3 regions of the Micromonospora sp. ZG13 genome follow, and region 1 is predicted to be linked to each of the others. Evidence: riboswitches for the same ligand, from Rfam matches in the RefSeq annotation. Region 1 holds a riboswitch; each other region holds the start of a gene.
What was found. Region 1 has a riboswitch for cyclic di-AMP ahead of AC5L34_RS22330 (coiled-coil domain-containing protein). Riboswitches for the same ligand answer to the same signal wherever they lie in the genome.
Positions count from the first base shown of each region.

Region 2: linked by a shared signal. The riboswitch ahead of AC5L34_RS18710 (C39 family peptidase) and the one ahead of AC5L34_RS22330 (coiled-coil domain-containing protein) in region 1 are both predicted to bind cyclic di-AMP.
Region 3: linked by a shared signal. The riboswitch ahead of AC5L34_RS06135 (C40 family peptidase) and the one ahead of AC5L34_RS22330 (coiled-coil domain-containing protein) in region 1 are both predicted to bind cyclic di-AMP.

Region 1 covers NZ_JCADBQ010000012.1:56,150-61,517, reverse strand. The annotation lists gene AC5L34_RS22340 (1-phosphofructokinase family hexose kinase) at 1-453, opposite strand, end outside; gene AC5L34_RS22335 (SRPBCC family protein) at 628-1,107, shown strand; gene AC5L34_RS22330 (coiled-coil domain-containing protein) at 1,140-2,219, opposite strand; cyclic di-AMP (ydaO/yuaA leader) riboswitch at 2,233-2,364, opposite strand; gene AC5L34_RS22325 (cation diffusion facilitator family transporter) at 2,518-3,435, opposite strand; gene AC5L34_RS22320 (HelD family protein) at 3,513-5,368, opposite strand, start outside.
Region 2 covers NZ_JCADBQ010000008.1:184,564-189,931, reverse strand. The annotation lists gene AC5L34_RS18715 (acyltransferase family protein) at 1-343, shown strand, start outside; cyclic di-AMP (ydaO/yuaA leader) riboswitch at 698-838, shown strand; gene AC5L34_RS18710 (C39 family peptidase) at 1,069-1,920, shown strand; gene AC5L34_RS18705 (alpha/beta fold hydrolase) at 2,026-2,769, shown strand; gene AC5L34_RS18700 (CDP-glycerol glycerophosphotransferase family protein) at 2,789-4,516, opposite strand; gene AC5L34_RS18695 (D-ribitol-5-phosphate cytidylyltransferase) at 4,553-5,368, opposite strand, start outside.
Region 3 covers NZ_JCADBQ010000002.1:479,057-484,424, reverse strand. The annotation lists gene AC5L34_RS06140 (N-acetylmuramoyl-L-alanine amidase) at 1-1,743, opposite strand, end outside; cyclic di-AMP (ydaO/yuaA leader) riboswitch at 1,982-2,115, shown strand; gene AC5L34_RS06135 (C40 family peptidase) at 2,128-3,168, shown strand; gene dcd (dCTP deaminase) at 3,223-3,801, opposite strand; gene AC5L34_RS06125 (pyridoxamine 5'-phosphate oxidase family protein) at 3,880-4,431, shown strand; gene AC5L34_RS06120 (zinc metalloprotease) at 4,577-5,368, opposite strand, start outside.

The sequences.
Region 1 (5,368 bases):
GAGGTCGGCGGCGAACCGCCGGTAGAGGTCGGCCGGGACCAGCGACGGCTCGTTCGGCCCGCTCAGCACGCTGACCGTGGCGCGCAGGCCCTCGCCGAGCGCCAGGTTGTAGAGCTCGTCCAACTCGTGCCGGCTGAGCGGCTGACCTGGCACGTCCACGATCTCCTGCCGGGAGCCCTCGCGGCGGTCGTGCACGTACCCGCCGCTGCCGGAGTCGCGTACCACGACCTTCAGGTTGACCCCCTCGCTGACGAGCAGGGGCTCCAGCACCTGGCCGATCTCGCCCCCGAGGGCGGTGCAGAGCACCACGTCGACGCCGAGCGACATCACCATCCGGGCCTGCCAGACGCCCTGCCCGCCGGGGTGCAGGTGCAGCTCCGCGGCGTCGCTGGGCTGGTCGACGGTCACCGTCAGCCGGGGCGTGGGCGCGAAGACCATCACGTGCCCGCTCATCCGTCGTACCCGTTCATGCGCCCACCCCTGACCAGTACGTGCCGTGACCATCCATCAGCTGACCGTAGTGGGCCCGCCAGCCGGACGTCCGCACTCCGGGCGGGATCGGCGCGGCGTTGCCAGGGCGCCCGGCATACGCGACGATCGGGCGACCATCGGCGGTGGGGAGACGGCGTGCTCAGGCGGAGTTCCTTCAGCTACACCGTCCAGGCGCGCTGCTCCATGGCGCGGGCCGCGGCGTTGCTCGTCGATCCGAGGAGGCAGGAGGGCCTGCATCCGCTGATCGTCCGGGTCCGGCGGGTGCCGCCCCGCCCCGGTGCCCGGGCCAGCTACGACATCACCGACCGGCTGGCCGCCGGGCCGCTACGGCTGCCGATCACCTACCGGGCCGACGTCCTGGTCGACGAGCCCGACGAGATCGTCACCGTGGCCCGGCAGTGGCCCGCCACCACGGTGCGCAACCACACCCGGCTGCGGGCGGAGCCCGACGGCGTGGTCCGCGTCGACGTGGACATCACCCTCGCCGCGCCCGCGCCGCTCTTCGGCTACGCGTTCCGCCAGGCGCGCGCCGCCCACCTCGGACTGGCCGCGCGCCTCGCTGCTGTCCTCGACGGTGCCGCACCGCAGCCGCCACCCGCCGACACGCCCCGGTGACCCGCGCCGGGCGGGGCACCGGGGCGTGGGCGTCAGTAGACCGACAGGTGCACGTGGTTGGTGTGGTCGCTGGACGGGTCGCCGTTGGCCCCGCTGTACGACTTCCACCCGCTGCTCGGCAGCCAGATCTGCCGGTACCAGATCACGTAGAGCACGGCGAGCCGGTCGGCGTTGCGCACGTAGAACGCCGCCAGGTTGTTGCCGTACGTCCGGTCACCGCCGGTGGCGTCGCCGCCGAAGCCGCCCTTCTGGGCCGCGAAGTCGCACGCCCGGCCCTTCGGGTGCTCGCCGGAGCCGCCGGGGCGGTAGCAGGAGACGTAGCGGGTGAAGCCCGCCGCCTTGGCCTGGTTGAGCGCGTGTAGCGTGCGCGGCGTGATGCAGCCGTTGGCGGGGGTGGGGTCGTTGACGCTGCACGACTCGCGCGGCCAGGAGCCGTCGGAGTTGCGTGGCGCCGCCTTCGCCGTCTTGCTGGAGGTGCCGCCCGGCGAGCCGCCCCCGCCCGCGGACTGTCGCTGTTGCTGCTTCTGGTTGGCGACCGTCAGCGCCCGTTCGGCCTGCTCCTTGCGCTTGGCCATCACGGTGACCTGCTTGCGCTGCTCCCGGATCTCGCCGTCCAGGGCGAGCTTCGTGCGCGCGGCCTCGTCCCGGGTCTGCTGGAGCTCGCGCAGGGCCCGGTCCTCCTTGGCGGCCACCGCGTCGAGGGCGGCGGCGCGGTCCATGAAGCCGTCCGGCGAGCCGCTGTTGAGCAGGGCGGACGCCACGCTGAGCCGGCCGGTGCGGTAGGCGGCCCCCGCGATCTCGCCGACCTTGGCGCTGCGCGCCGTCAGCTCGACCTCGGTGGTCTTGAGCTGGGCGGCGAGCTGCTGCTGCCGTTTGGCCGACGTGGCGAGGGCGCGCTTGGCGTCGAGGTAGCCCTTGCTGGCGGCCTCGAGTTGGGCCCGCAGGGCGGGCGTGCCGCCCTCCTCGTCCTGGCCGGGGGCGGCGGCGAGCAGGCCGGCGCGGGTGGCGGCCGCCGCCGGGGCGGCGGTGACCGGGGCCACCGCGGCGCCGAGGGCGAGCATCGTGGTGATCAGGGCCGCCGTCCGGGCGGCACGTCGTCGTACAGGTGCCATCACTGGCATACGCGTGTCCTTCCGTCAGCCGCCGACCGGGTTAGCTGACGGGTTCGGGACGGAAGATCCCTACCGCTGACGCGGATGCACCCCACGAACATGGTTCCCCGGTTCGCCCCGCCGGGCGATTAGGCGGCGGCCACCGCCGGCACCGGTGGGTGCCGCCTGGCGGAGGCCGAAGCCGAGCCTACCGGTGCCGGTGTGACTGCTGCAGCGCAGGTGACGCACGGTGCATGTCCACTAACAGTCAAATCCGGCATAAGGCAACAATACTCTCCCAGATTTAAGGTTGTCCTCATTACCACTCGACCGCCCCGCAAGCCCCTGGCGACGCTCCCGGCTCGATCTGCAACGTGGCGTGCTCGATCTGGAAGTCGTCGTGCAGGGCGGCCCGGGCGGCGCCCAGCACCGCGCCGACCTCCGCGTCGGGTGTCATGGTCAGGTGCGCCGAGGCCACCTCCATCCCGGAGGTCAGCGTCCAGACGTGCAGGTCGTGCACCTCGGCGACGCCGGGCACGGCGGCCAGCCGGTCGTGCACGGCCGTGACCTGGAGGTGCTCCGGCGCGGCCTGGACCAGGATGCGCAGCGCCGCCCGCCCGAGCCGCCAGGTGCGCGGCAGGATGAACAGCCCGATCGCGACGGCCACCAGCGGGTCGGCCCACCACCAGCCGGTGGTGGTGATCAGCAGGGCCGCCGCGATCACGCCGAGTGACCCCAGCAGGTCGCCGAGGACCTCCAGGTACGCGCCGTGGACGTTGATGCTCTCCTTCGCCCCCGAGCGCAGCAGGGCGAAGGCGCCGATGTTGGCGAGCAGGCCGAGTACGGCGACCACCAGCATCGGGCCGGCCAGCACCTCCGGCGGGTCGCCGAAGCGGCGTACCGCCTCGATCACGACGTAGACCGCGACGCCGGAGAGCAGCACGGCGTTGGCCAGGGCGGCGAGCACCTCCAGCCGGTAGAGGCCGAACGTGCGCTGCGGATCGCCGCCCGCCCGCCGGGTCGCCGAGATCGCGGCGAGCGCCATGCCGATGCCGAGCACGTCGGTGAACATGTGCCCGGCGTCGCTGAGCAGGGCCAGCGAGCCTGTCCGGAAGGCGGCCACCGCCTCCACCACCATCAGGCCGGCGAGCAGACCGAACGCCGCCCAGAGCCGGCCCCGGTGGCGGTGTGCGGCGTTCGCCACCGACCCGTGGTGGTGGTCATGACCTGCGCCCACGCGCCCATCCTCCCTCTGGGGGTCCGGATTCGCGTTCAATTTATGCTCACATCGCTATGTGTGCAAGTAACGGATCCTCAGCCGGTCGGGTCGACGGTGGTCAGCCGCTGGGTGGCCCGGGACAGCGCCACGTAGAGCGTCCGTACGCCCGACCCCGGGTCGGCCCGGATCTCGCTCGGGGCGACGAGGACGACCCCGTCGTACTCCATGCCCTTGGCCTCCAGGCTGGTCACCACCTGAAGGCGCGGCGCGGCCAGGCCGGCCAGCCAGCCGGCGACCTCGTCGCGGCGGGGCACGGGCGTGATCACGCCGACCGTGCCCTCGACCTCGGCGAGCAGCGCCGTGGTCGCCGCCGCGACGGCTGTCTCCAGCTCCGCCGGCGGCACCACCAGCGCGACCGGGTCGACGCCGGTGGACCGCACCGCCCTGGGCAGCGGGAGGTCCGGATGCAGCCGGCGGATCTCGGCCGCCGCCACCGCGAAGATCTCCGCCGAGTTGCGGTAGTTGGTGGTGAGGGTGAAGTGGTGCCGCTTGCGCCGGCCCAACGCCTGGTCCCGGGCCCGGGTCAGCTCCTCCGCCTCGCCCGTCCACGCCGTCTGGGCCGGGTCGCCCACCACGGTCCAGGAGGCCAACCGGCCGCGCCGGCCGATCATGCGCCACTGCATCGGCGAGACGTCCTGCGACTCGTCGACCACCACGTGCGCGTACTCCCGGTAGTCCTCCGGGCGTTCCCGGGCCGCCTCGCGGGCGGCGCGCTGCCGGTCGGCGAAGGTGCTCAGCTCGCGGACGCCGCCGGCCAGCTGGAACGGGTCCCGCTTCGCCCGGGCGGGCTTCATCGGCTTGCCGAGCAGGGCGTCCAGCTCGTCGAGCAGCGCGATGTCGGCGATCGTCAGCCCGGCGGTGTCGAGGCTGCGGTACGCGTCGGCCAGCAGCCGGATCTCGGCGCGGGACAGGATGCCGGCGGCGTAGCGGTGCAACCGGTCCGGGCGGGCCAGCCAGCCCAGCACGTGCCGGGGGTGCAGCCGGGGCCACCACGCCTTGAGGAACTCCCGGAACTCCGGCCGCTCGGCGATCTCGTCCTCGAACGCGCGCTGCTCGGGCAGCCGGCCGACGCCCAACCTGCGGGCCTGCGCCCAGAGCGCCGCGAAGACCCCGTCGAAGCCGGCCCGGCGCACCTCGTTGCGCCGGGCGCCGCGAGGCATCGCCCGGTCCCGGATGCCGTCCAGCTCGCGGCGCTCCAGCCGGAGCAGCGCGCCCCGGTAGAGCAGGCGCAGCTCGGTCGGGCCGTCCGGCACCGCGTCCCGGACCGCCCGCTCCAGCACCCGTCGCATCCGCAGGGAGCCCTTGACCGCCGCCACGGCCGGTCCATCGGTACGGGTGGCCGTCATGCCCGCGAAGAGCGTGCCCAGCGAGTGCAGGGTGGCGGTGTCCTCGCCGAGCGAGGGCAGCACCGAGGCGATGTACTCGACGAAGACCGAGGACGGGCCCACCACCAGGATGCCGCCACCGGCGAACCGGCTGCGGTCGGAATAGAGCAGGTACGCGGCCCGGTGCAGGGCGACGGCCGTCTTCCCGGTGCCCGGGCCGCCGGACACGATCGTCACGCCCGAGCCGGGGGAGCGGATCGCCTCGTCCTGCTCCCGCTGGATGGTGGCCACGATGTCGCGCATGCCCCGGCCGGTGGCCTTCGACAGCGTGGCCAGCAGCGCGCCGTCGCCGACGACCGCCATGTCGGCGGGGGCCGCGACGGGGTCGAGCAGGTCGTCCTCGATGCGGGTGACCCGCTCGGCGGAGGACTGGATCGTGCGGCGCCGCACCACGCCCAGCGGCTGCGCGGGGGTGGCCTGGTAGAAGGCGGCGGCCGCCGGGGCGCGCCAGTCGACCACCAGCGTGGAGGCGTCGTCGTCGCGGATGCCGAGCCGCCCGACGTGCA
Region 2 (5,368 bases), on a different contig from region 1:
CGAGGTCTCCTTCGCCTTCTACCTGGTGCACGTCCTGGTGATGATCAGCGTCCTGCGGTTCACCGGCGACTGGGGCGTCGGGTTCCCCGGCTGGTGGGGGCTGGCGGTGGTGCTCGGCTTCCTGCTGGTCAACCTGGCCCTGGCCGCCCTGCTGCACCGCTTCGTCGAGACGCCCATGATGCGGCTGCTCACCCCGCGCAGGGCGGCCCGCCCGACGCCGCGGGACGGGGACGACGGCGGGAAGGACCCCGGCGCCTCCGGGCCGCCGCCGGGGCAGCGGGGCGACGCCGTGCCGCGTCCCCGGCCCGCCGACCACCCCGCGGCGTACGTCGACTCGCGCTGACCGCCCCGGCGCGGGCCGACCCGCCCGCGCGGCCAGCGCCCCGGGGCGGAATCCCACCCGTCGAGAAAGCCCGACCGTTTCCGTGACGCCGGTCACCGCGACGCCGAACCGGTCATCGGGCGCGGCCGGGTCGTTTCCCGCCGGGGTTTCGGGGTCGATGCCCGCCACTCGTCCCGTTGTCACCCTCGGGCGCCGGCAGAAACGGTCGTCCCATTGAGTCACGTCAGTGGTGAGGTGCCCGCAAAAATTGCGTCCCCATCAAGGTTTAAGCAGGTGGGGTGGGGTTGGCAGGGGGCGGACCGGCCAGTAATGTCGGCGCGTCCGGTGCGGTACCCGATCGTCCAGAGGCGACGCCGCACCGACCCGCCTAATCGTGAACGACGAGCCGGGGACCCAGTGCTTCGTGGGGTGAATCCGTGGGCCGCAGGCCTGTGGTAGGGCGTTCTTCCCGCCCGAATCCGTCAGCTAACCCGGTCGGCGGCGTCGGAAGGAGTTCCATCCCCGTGCAGCACCCACCCACCCCTCGGTTGTTCCGCCGTCTCCACGGCGCCGCGGTGCCCGCGCTCGCCCCTTCGCAGGTCGCGAGCTGACCGACCGGTCACCGTCCGTCGCCCGGCATCCCGGGCGCATTCCCTGAGTGGCCCACGACCCGCACGGACGCCCGTCCGCGCGGTCGGTCCGCCCTGCCCTCGGCGCGGACCGCCGGCCGCTCGCCCCCCGAGCCCGTGGAGGAAATCGTGAAGCACCACCTCAGGCGACAGCTACGTCGCCTCACGTCCGAGCGTTCGTACCAGTTGGCCGCCGCGTCCGCCGCGGCGCTCGTGCTGGCGTCGGGCACGGGCGCGCTGCTGGCCGGAGCCGACGAGGCCCCCGCCGCCGCGCAGGCCCCGGTCGCCGCGAGCGAGCCACGCGAGGACACCGCGGCCTCGCGCGGCCAGGCCCGGATCGCGACGGCCCCGTCCAGCGCGGCCCCGGCCACCGCCACCGCCACCGCCGCCCCCTCGGCCAGCGCCACCAGCACCGCCCCGGACCCGGACCTGACGCGCAAGCCGGAGCCGCCGAAGCCCCCGGCCGCGAAGAGCCTGGACTACGACTACCAGGCCCAGACCACGTTCTACAACTGCGGTCCGGCGGCCGTCCGGCACGCCCTCAGCGCCGCCGGCATCGCGCGCAGCCAGGACGCCCTCGGTGCCCAGCTGGGCACCGACCAGATGGGCACCGACTCGGCCCAGGACACCACCCGCGTGCTGAACGCGACGGTGAAGGGCGAGCCGTACCGGACCCGGATGATCCCCGGCGGCGCCGCCACCCCGGCGCAGATGGACCGGCTCCAGGCCGACGTCGTCGCGGCCATCGGTGACGGGCGGGGCGTCGTGGTGAACGTCGCGGGAAGCGCCACGGACACCGACGGCGGCTGGCACTCGTTCCCCGGCGGCCACTACATCGCCGTGGTCGGCTACCAGGACGAGGGACGGCTCGTGAAGATCGCCGACTCGGCGAACCCGGCGACCGCGTCGTACTGGATGAGCACCATCGCCCTGGCGAACTGGGCTGCCACCCGCGGCTACTCCGCCTGAGCGATCCCGACGGGCGTCGGCCCCCCACCCCGGGGGCCGGCGCCCGCTGTCGTGTCCGGGTCACGGCCCTCGCCCGGCGCCCCGGTCGGTGACAGACTGCGCGGCATGGTCGATGAATCGGGTGACCGCGACGGCCGGCGCGTGCTTCTGCTGCTGCACGGCATGGGTGCGACCGGCGACGTGTGGCTGCCCTGCGCGTCGCTGCTGGAGCGTCGCTGGGCGGGACGGTGGCTGGCGCCGGACCTCGCCGGCCACGGCTGGTCGCCGCCGCTGCCGGAGTACTCGTTCGCGGGGCTGGCCGGGCGGATCGCCGCCGGGCTGACGGCGGGCGACCGGCTCGTCGTGCTGGGGCACTCCCTCGGCGGGGTGGTCGGGCTGGCGCTCGCCGCCCGCGGCGCCGGGGTTCCGGTCGAGGCCGTGGTCGGCGTCGGCATCAAGGCGGTCTGGTCGCCGGCCGAGCTGGCGAAGGCGGGTGAGCTGGCGGCCCGTCCGGTGACCTGGTTCGCGAGCCGGGACGAGGCGGCCCGCCGCTACCTGCGGGTGGCCGGCCTGACCGGGCTCTTCGCACCGGACCATCCCGTCGTGGAGGCCGGGCTGCGGCAGGTCGACGGCCGCTGGCGGCTGGCGATGGACCCCGCCGCGTTCGACGTGGGCGAGCCGGAGCTGCCCGCGCTGCTGGCGGCGACCGACGTGCCGGTGCTGCTGGCCCGTGGCGAGCACGACCCCATGGTCACCGACGCTCAGCTCAAGGAGCTGGGCGTGCCGGTCGCCACCCTGCCCGGCCTCGGGCACAACGCCCACGTGGAGGCCCCCGGGACGGTCCTGGACCTCGTCGAGCCGTACCGCTGACCGTCCCCGCCGGGGCGGGTCAGGTGGCGGGGGAGAGCGTCGCCTCGTCCGGGTCGACCGGCAGGCCGGGCCCGCCGGCGGTACGCGGGGCCGGCGGGTTCCAGCCCTCGTCGAGCTGCCGCCGCGCGGCCGTCAGGAACGCCTCGGCGTACGACTCGGCGGGGAAGTCGCCCAGGTAGCGGCTCCGGGTGACCCAGCGGGCGGAGGCCAGCGGATCGGTGTCCAGCAGCGCGGTCAGCACCTCGTCCGCGTTGGACATGTCGCGCCGCAGCACGTAGCCCGATCCGGCGAGCGGGAACTGCTCGCAGAACCGGTCGCCGGAGCCCACCATGTCGGTCACCGCGTACGGCTTGCCGGAGTAGAGGTAGTCGGAGATCACCCCGGACACGTCGGAGATCAACGCGTCCGAGCGGTTCACGCACTCGGTCAGGGTCAGCTCCCGGCTGGCGGCGGCGCCGAAGACGTGCTGCCGGCCGCTGCGCGCCCGGTCGGCGGCCAGCAGTTCGGTGAGCCGGCCCAGCTGCCGGGCGGACGCCGGGTTCTGCGAGGTGTACGGGTGGGCCCGCAGGATCACCGTCGCGCCCCGGTCGAGCAGCCGGCGCAGCAGCGTCTCGGCCACCGGCAGGGAGCAGTAGTTCGCGTCCGCGTTGTGCCCGGTCCAGGTCGGCGTGTAGAGCACGGTCGGGTCGGCCCGGCCGTGCGCCGGCTCGGGGCGTACCTCGATCGACTCGACCTGCGGGCGGCCGACGACGACGAACTTCTCCGCCGGGATGTCCACCCCGGCGCGGGCGTACCGGTCGATGGCGGCCTGGCCGGCGACGAAGATCCGGTCGAAGATCGCCGAGACGGGGTTGGCGCTGGGCGCCTTGTCGCTGTCGCCGTGGTGCAGTTGGACGTGGGTCAGCTGGGTGAAGCGGATGCAGTGGCTGTTCTTCGCGCCGTGGTTGACGTAGAAGGCCACCCGCAGGCTGGGCACCAGCGCCTCGTCCATCGCCCTGGTGGTGGGGCAGTAGACCACGGGAGCGCTGGTGGCCGCCGCGATCAACGGCAGGAACTCCGGCTCGCGCACCATCACCAGGAACGGCCGGCCGATCCGCTCCAGGTACGGCAGCCACATGGTGACCTGGTACTCCGAGCCCGGCGGCGCGGAGAAGTGCAGCAGGAACTCAGGCTGGTGCCGGCGCAGCGCGCGGGACACCGCCGAACCGCCGGCCCCCGGGCGGAACCGGCGCCGGGCCAGGTCCAGCCCGACCGCCCCGGCGCCGGCGGCCACCAGCAGTACGGCCGCCAGCGCGACGCCGGCCGGCAGGCCCGCGACGGCCGCCAGCGCCAGCAGGGCCAGCAGCCCCGACAGGGCGTCGCCGAGGCGGGCGGCGACCAGCGGCGTCCAGGAGCGCACCGGCAGGTTCGCGGCGCGCACCTCCAGGCCGCCCGCGTCCCGCAGCGGATTGACCAGCAGCACCAGCCCCAGCAGGACCAGGGCGGTCGCGGCCAGCGCGGGATCGAAGCCGGCGTCGAGGCGGCGGGCGTAGCCGACCAGGATCGCCGCCGCGACCAGCGCGGTCTCCGCCGCGTTGTCGGCGCCCGGGCGTACCCGCCGCTCCCAGGCGGCCGCCGCGAGGGCGCCCACGGCCAGCCCCAGCCCCCAGCCGGTCGCGCCGGTCAGCGCGACGACGAGGAACGCCAGCACCGCCAGGCCGGTGGCCAGCGCGCGGGCGAGCAGCTTCCGAACCAGGTCACCACGCATGTCGGCTCCGTTTCCCGCCGTGGTCCGAATCCGCCGTCAGCCGGCGTCGGCGAGGCTCGCGTCCCGCTCGGCCCGCGCGGGCCCCGGCTGGGCCGGCACCTCGCCGGGGGCGCGACGCACGTCGATGACCTGACCGGTCAGGTCCGAGATCAGCACGTCCAGCGACGACCGGGCGACGGTCTCGGCGGCGAGCAGGGTGTGCTCCGGCTCCTCGCCGAACGCCTTGGTGCGCATCGGGGTCGCGGTCCGCTCGGGGTTGACGCAGTTGACCCGTACGCCGAACTCCGCCCACTCGTCGGAGAGCGCCTGCGTGAGGTTGACCAGGGCCGCCTTGGTGGAGGAGTAGAGCGCGTAGCGGGCCCGGCCCCGGGTGTAGGAGCTGGAGGTGTAGAGCAGCAGCTGACCCTTGGTCTGCTGGAGGTAGGGCAGCGACTGGCGGGCCACGATGACCGGTCCCACGAAGTTGACCTGGAGCACCCGGTCCATGGTCTCCTGGTCCATCTCGGCGAGGGCGCCCTTCTCCAGGATGCCGGCGGTGACCACCACGTGGTCGATCCGGCCGGTGGCCTCGAAGGCGGTCTTCAGCGCCGCCTCGACGTCCTCGGCGCGCTCGACGTGGGTGCCGGTGCTGGAGCGGCTGAACGGGAAGACCTGCGCGCCGTAGCGGCGGGCCAGCTCGGCGAGGTCGTGGCCGATGCCGTAGCTGCCGCCGAAGATCACGATGGTCCGGCCGGTCAGCTCCTCGGTGTAGCTGCGCTCGTCGGTCACCCGGGGCGCCTGCGCGGCGGCGAGCTGGAACAGCTTGTCCGCCAGATGTACGTCGACCGGGTGGGTGACCTTGATGTTCTCGTC
Region 3 (5,368 bases), on a different contig from region 1:
GCGGCCGTACACCGGGATGGTGGCCTTGCCGGCCTTCGGGGTCACCACGAGCCCGACGGACCACTTCGCCGTCGGCTTGGCGGCGGGGTTGTGGAACCACCCCTTCTGGCCGAGGTACCAGATGGCGGTCCAGTCGCCCCGCACCTCGGCCAGCGCGTACGTCTGTCCGGCCGAGACGCGGGCGCCGTGGTCGGAGACGTACATGGTGTTCGGGGTGCCGTCGGGCCGCAGCGCGATGTCGTTGAGCAGCGGCGCGTCGTGGCTCGGCGCGTTGTGCAGGAACAGCGCCGAGGAGCCGCGCAGCGGGCAGGGGGCGGTCGCCGGGGGCGGGTTCGGCACGCCCGGCGGCTGCCGGTTGCAGCCGGTGAACTGCGGCTGGTTGGTGGCGAAGTCCGGGTCGATGGTGACCAGCCCGGTGCGGTGCGTGCCGGTCGACTTGAACGGCGCCTTGAGCAGGTCGAAGTAGTGCGACCAGTTCCAGTACGGACCCGGGTCCCAGTGCATGCCGCGCACGGTCGAGGCGACGGTGCCGGGGACGTTGTCGTGCCCGATGATGTGGTTGCGGTCGAGCGGGATGTTGTACGCCCGCGCCAGGTGGCGGACCAGCTTGGCGGAGGTGCGGTACATCGCCTCGGTGTACCAGGTGCCGTGCCCCGCGAAGCCCTCGTGCTCGAGACCGATGGACTTCGAGTTCACGTACCAGTTGCCGGCGTGCCAGCCGACGTCCTTGGTCTTGATGTGCTGGGCGATGTGGCCGTCCACCGAGCGCAGGGTGTAGTGCCAGCCCACCCGCTTCGGGTCCTTGACCAGGTTGACGCTGGGACCGAAGTAGCCCTCGGTGTCGTGGATGACGATGTACTCGATCTTCTGCTCGACGGGCCGGTTCCCCAGGTCGTGGTTGCCGTAGTCGCCGAGCGTGGGGCCGTACTGCTGGTAGGGGGCCGGAATCCACTCGCAGGAGATGTCGCTCGGGCACTCCAGGCCGTCGGGCCGGGCGAGCTTGCGCAGGCGCAGCCGGTCCAGCCAGGAGCGCTCCGGCCGGACCGCGCTGCCGGCGAGCGTGACCCGCTGCCCGTCGTCGGTCAGCCGGCTGTCGCCCGTGGCGATGGTGGCGTACACCTCGTCGGCGAAGGCCGCCGCGGCGTCGGCGCTGTCCGCGCCGGAGTATCGGGCCACCGCGCCGTACCAGGCCGCGGGGTCGGTGCCGGCGCCGACCGGGGCGCCGATCTCCTTCTGGTACGCGGCCAGCAGCGCCGCGCCGCCCCGGATGTTCGTCGTGACGTCCGTGCGCAGCGCCTCCTCGCTGGCGCCGGTCAGCTCCGCGGCGGCGTCGACCGTACGGAGTGCCGCCTCGGCGGGCGGGGCGGCGGCCGGCGGCTCGTGGGCCTCGGCCAGGGACCGGCGGGAGTCGTCCCCGCGCGGGTCCTCGGTTCCCTCGTCGTGGTGGGTGCCGCCGGAGGCGGCGACGTGCTCGGCGTCGGTGAGGTGCATCGGTCCGTACCCGCCGCTGGTGCTCGGCGTGCCGGCGTTGGTGTCCCAGCGGGACTGCAGGTAGGAGACCCCGAGCAGGACGCTCTCCGGCACGCCGTACTCGGCCGCCGCGGCGGCGTACTGCTGCTGCCGGTCGGTCGTCGGCGCCGCGGCGGCGGATCCGGCGGCGGTGAGCGGCGTCGCCGCCAGGGCGGCGGCCACGGCGGCGGCCAGCAGGACGCGTCTGCTCCTCGATGTCGCTGACAGGTGCATCAGACCCCCAGTTCGGGCGGGCAAAGGTGGGGCCACCTTCGCCCCGTCCACCGCCTCCGGTCAATACCTTTCCGTCAGACACTTCAGAAGGAAGAAAATCTTCGTCCTCCGGGTTGCGGATCCGCCGGGTCCTGGTGAGTACGGAGTGTCACCGCCCGGAGGGTTGCGGATCGATAACGGTCGTCTCTACTCTGGTCATTCGTCGGCCGGTGACAATCCGTCCACCCAGGGCGGTGACGGTCCGACACCGCCGAGTCGCTCACGAGCGAGCCGGGGACCCAGGTACCCGGGGTGAATCCGCAGTCCCTGCGGTAGGGCGCCCCTTCCCGCCCGAACCCGTCAGCTAACCCGGTAGGCGGTCCGGAAGAAGGAGTACGGAACCCGGTGGCACACCATGCCCCGCGGCCACCGTCGGTCCGGTCGGCCCCGGCCGATCCGACGACGGCTGCGCCGCGCCCACGCTGGTACCGCTGCACCACCGCCCTCGCCGCCCTGGCCGCGTTCGCCGTCGTCCTGACCGGCGGCGCTACGGCGGCCCACGCCGAACCGACGGTCGCCGAGATCGAGCGGCAGATCGACGAGGACTGGAACAAGCTCGAACCGGTCATCGAACGGCACAACGCCACCCGGCAGGACCTGGCCGCCAGGCGCAAGCAGGCCGACGCGCTCGCCGCGCAGATCGGGCCGCTGGAGAAGCAGGTCGACCAGGCGATGGAGAAGGTGGGCGCGCTGGCCGCCCGCGCCTACAAGGGCGAGAACGTCTCCGTCGTCAACGCCCTGCTGGGCAGCCGGTCGCCCGGCGAGACGGTCGGGCAGCTCGAACTGCTCGACCGGTTCGCCCAGCATCAGCAGCAGGACGTACGGCAGGTCGCCGAGCTGCGCGACCGGCTGGCCGCGAAGAAGGCGCCGCTGGACGAGATGGTCGCCCAGCTCAGCCGCACCGAGGCCCAGCTCGCGGCGAAGAAGAAGCAGATCAACGCCGAGATCGACCGGTTGCAGAAGCTGCGGCTGCGCGTCTACGGCAACGGCGGCGGCGGGCCGCTGCGTCCCGCCCCGTGCCCGGCCGGCTATCCCGGCGGTCCGGCCGGCACCGCCGTGAAGTTCGCCTGTGCCCAGATCGGCAAGCCCTACGTCTGGGGCGCCGAGGGGCCGAACTCGTACGACTGCTCCGGCCTGATGCTCGCCGCCTGGGCGAAGGCCGGGGTCTCGCTGCCGCACAACGCCGCGCAGCAGCGCCGGGCCACCGCGTCCGTCAGCCGGGGCGAACTGCGCCCGGGTGACCTGGTCTTCTACTACAGCGACCTGCACCACGTCGGCATGTACGTCGGCGGGGGCTGGGTGGTGCACGCCTCCCGCGCCGGGGTGCCGGTCAGGATGAAGAAGGTCGACGACGGCCCGATCCACAGCTACGGCCGACCCGGCTGACGTGCCCGGGGGGTCCCTGCCCGGCGGGGGCCCTCCGCGCGGCCGAGGGTCGGGTCAGCGCGTCGGCCAGGTGCGCCAGTGCTGCCAGGAGCGGCTCGGGGTCGGCCCGCGCTGCCCCTGGTAGCGGGAGCCGTAGACGGCCGAGCCGTACGGGTGCTGCGCCGGCGACGAGAGCCGGAAGATGCAGAGCTGGCCGATCTTCATGCCTGGCCAGAGGGTGATGGGCAGGTTCGCTACGTTGGACAGCTCCAGGGTCACGTGGCCGGAGAAGCCCGGGTCGATGAAGCCCGCCGTGGAGTGGGTGAGCAGGCCCAGCCGGCCCAGGCTCGACTTGCCCTCCAGGCGGCCGGCGAGCTGGTCGCCGAGCGAGATCACCTCCAGCGTCGAGGCGAGCACGAACTCGCCCGGATGCAGCACGTACGGCTCGCCCTCGGGCACCTCGACCATCGACGTGAGGTCGTCCTGCTGCTGCGCGGGGTCGATGTGGGTGTAGAGGTGGTTGTTGAAGACCCGGAAGAGCTTGTCCAGGCGTACGTCGATGCTGGACGGTTGCACCAGCGCGGGCTCGAACGGCTCCAGCGCGAGCGTCCCCGCCTCGATCTCGGAGGCCAGGTCGCGGTCGGAGAGCAGCATCCGCACACCTTAGCGAGCGACACGCGTGACCTGCGTGTCGGAGTGCGTCTTCGTACGTTTGTTCGATAGAATGCCGGCATGGCTTCCTGGTCCGAATTCGCCGCCGACGAGCCCCGCCTCGCCGACGGGATCCGCCTCCTCATGCAGCAGTACGGGCCGGGCTTCGGCTACCTGGCCACCGTCCGCGCCGACGGCGGTCCCCGGGTGCACCCGGTCTCCCCCGTGATCACCGACGAGGGGCTCTTCTGCTTCGTCGTCGACTCGCCCAAGCGGCGCGACCTCGAACGCGACGGCCGCTACGCGCTGCACTCCTTCCCGCCCGAGGAGAGCGACGACGAGGCCTACGTCGCCGGCCACGCCCGGCCGGTGACCGATCCGGCCCGGGTCGCCCGGCTGGCCCGCAGCCACCGGGCCGCGCCGCAGGTCGACTGGCGGGTCTTCGAGTTCACCGTCGACGTGGCGATGCTGGCCCGCCGCGAGTCCGGCGTGGCAGGCGGTGCCGCCGAGTCGCACGGCCGGCCCGCCGTCCAGGTGTGGCTCGACCCCGGCGCGGCCGCCGCCGGCACCGCCGTGCTGCCCGAGACGCGGTCGGGGAGCGCCGGCGGCCACGCCGCCCGCCCGGCCGCCTGAGACGCGGTGTGGCGCCCCGGGCCATCCCCCGCCCGGGGCGCCACACCGTGACCACCGGCCCGCTCCCGCGCGCCCAGCCGGCCGCGCAGACGCCGGTGCCGGCCCCGTCGAGCGAGGCCGGCACCGGTGCGGTCGTACGGCGGAACTACGCCGCGCGGTACGCGTTCCAGGCGGTCAGCATGCGGCTGGCCTGCCCGGCGGTGAACTGGTACATGCAGGAGTCGTAGCTGTAGTCCATGAAGTTGGTGATCGGGTCGACGCCGGGGGCGGTGCAGGTGTCCCGGCCGGTCGGGCAGCCGGAGGCCGGAGACGCCTCGGCAGCGGTGTCGCTGACGCTGTCGCCCGAGCCGGAGCAGCCGCCCTGGAAGGTGTGGTAGAGGTTCAGCCAGTGGCCGACCTCGTGGGTGCCCGTGTCGCCCTGGTTGTAGTTGGTGGCGGTGCCGCCCGGCAGCGACTCGCTCAGCACGACGACGCCGTCCATGCTGTTGAGTTTCCGGGTCGGGAAGGTCGCCCAGCCGAGCAGGCTGTCGCTCAGCTCGCCCAGGTAGATGTTGAGGGTGTTCTTGCCGCCCGTGCGCAGTGAGGTCTTCATCGACCGCTCCGCCGACGAGCCCTGCACGATCGGGTACCAGGACGGGTTCGTCACCCGGTTGATCTTCTGGAGTTGGAAGCTGAACGCGGTGGACGCGCCGCCGGTCGCCCCGCTGAACGACTGGTTCAGCACGCTGATCTGCGAGTTGATCATCGAGTCGGGGATGTTGCCGCCGGCCCGGGTGCTGTTCTCCTGGATCACGTGCACGACCACGGGGATGGTGACGGTGGCCGCCATCGTGGTGGCGCCGGCACCGGCCCGGAACCGGGCCCGCTCGCGCAGGGCGGCGGCGAGGTCGGCCTCGCGCTCGCGGGTCTCCGCGAGGGTCAGCTCGTTCGGCTCGTG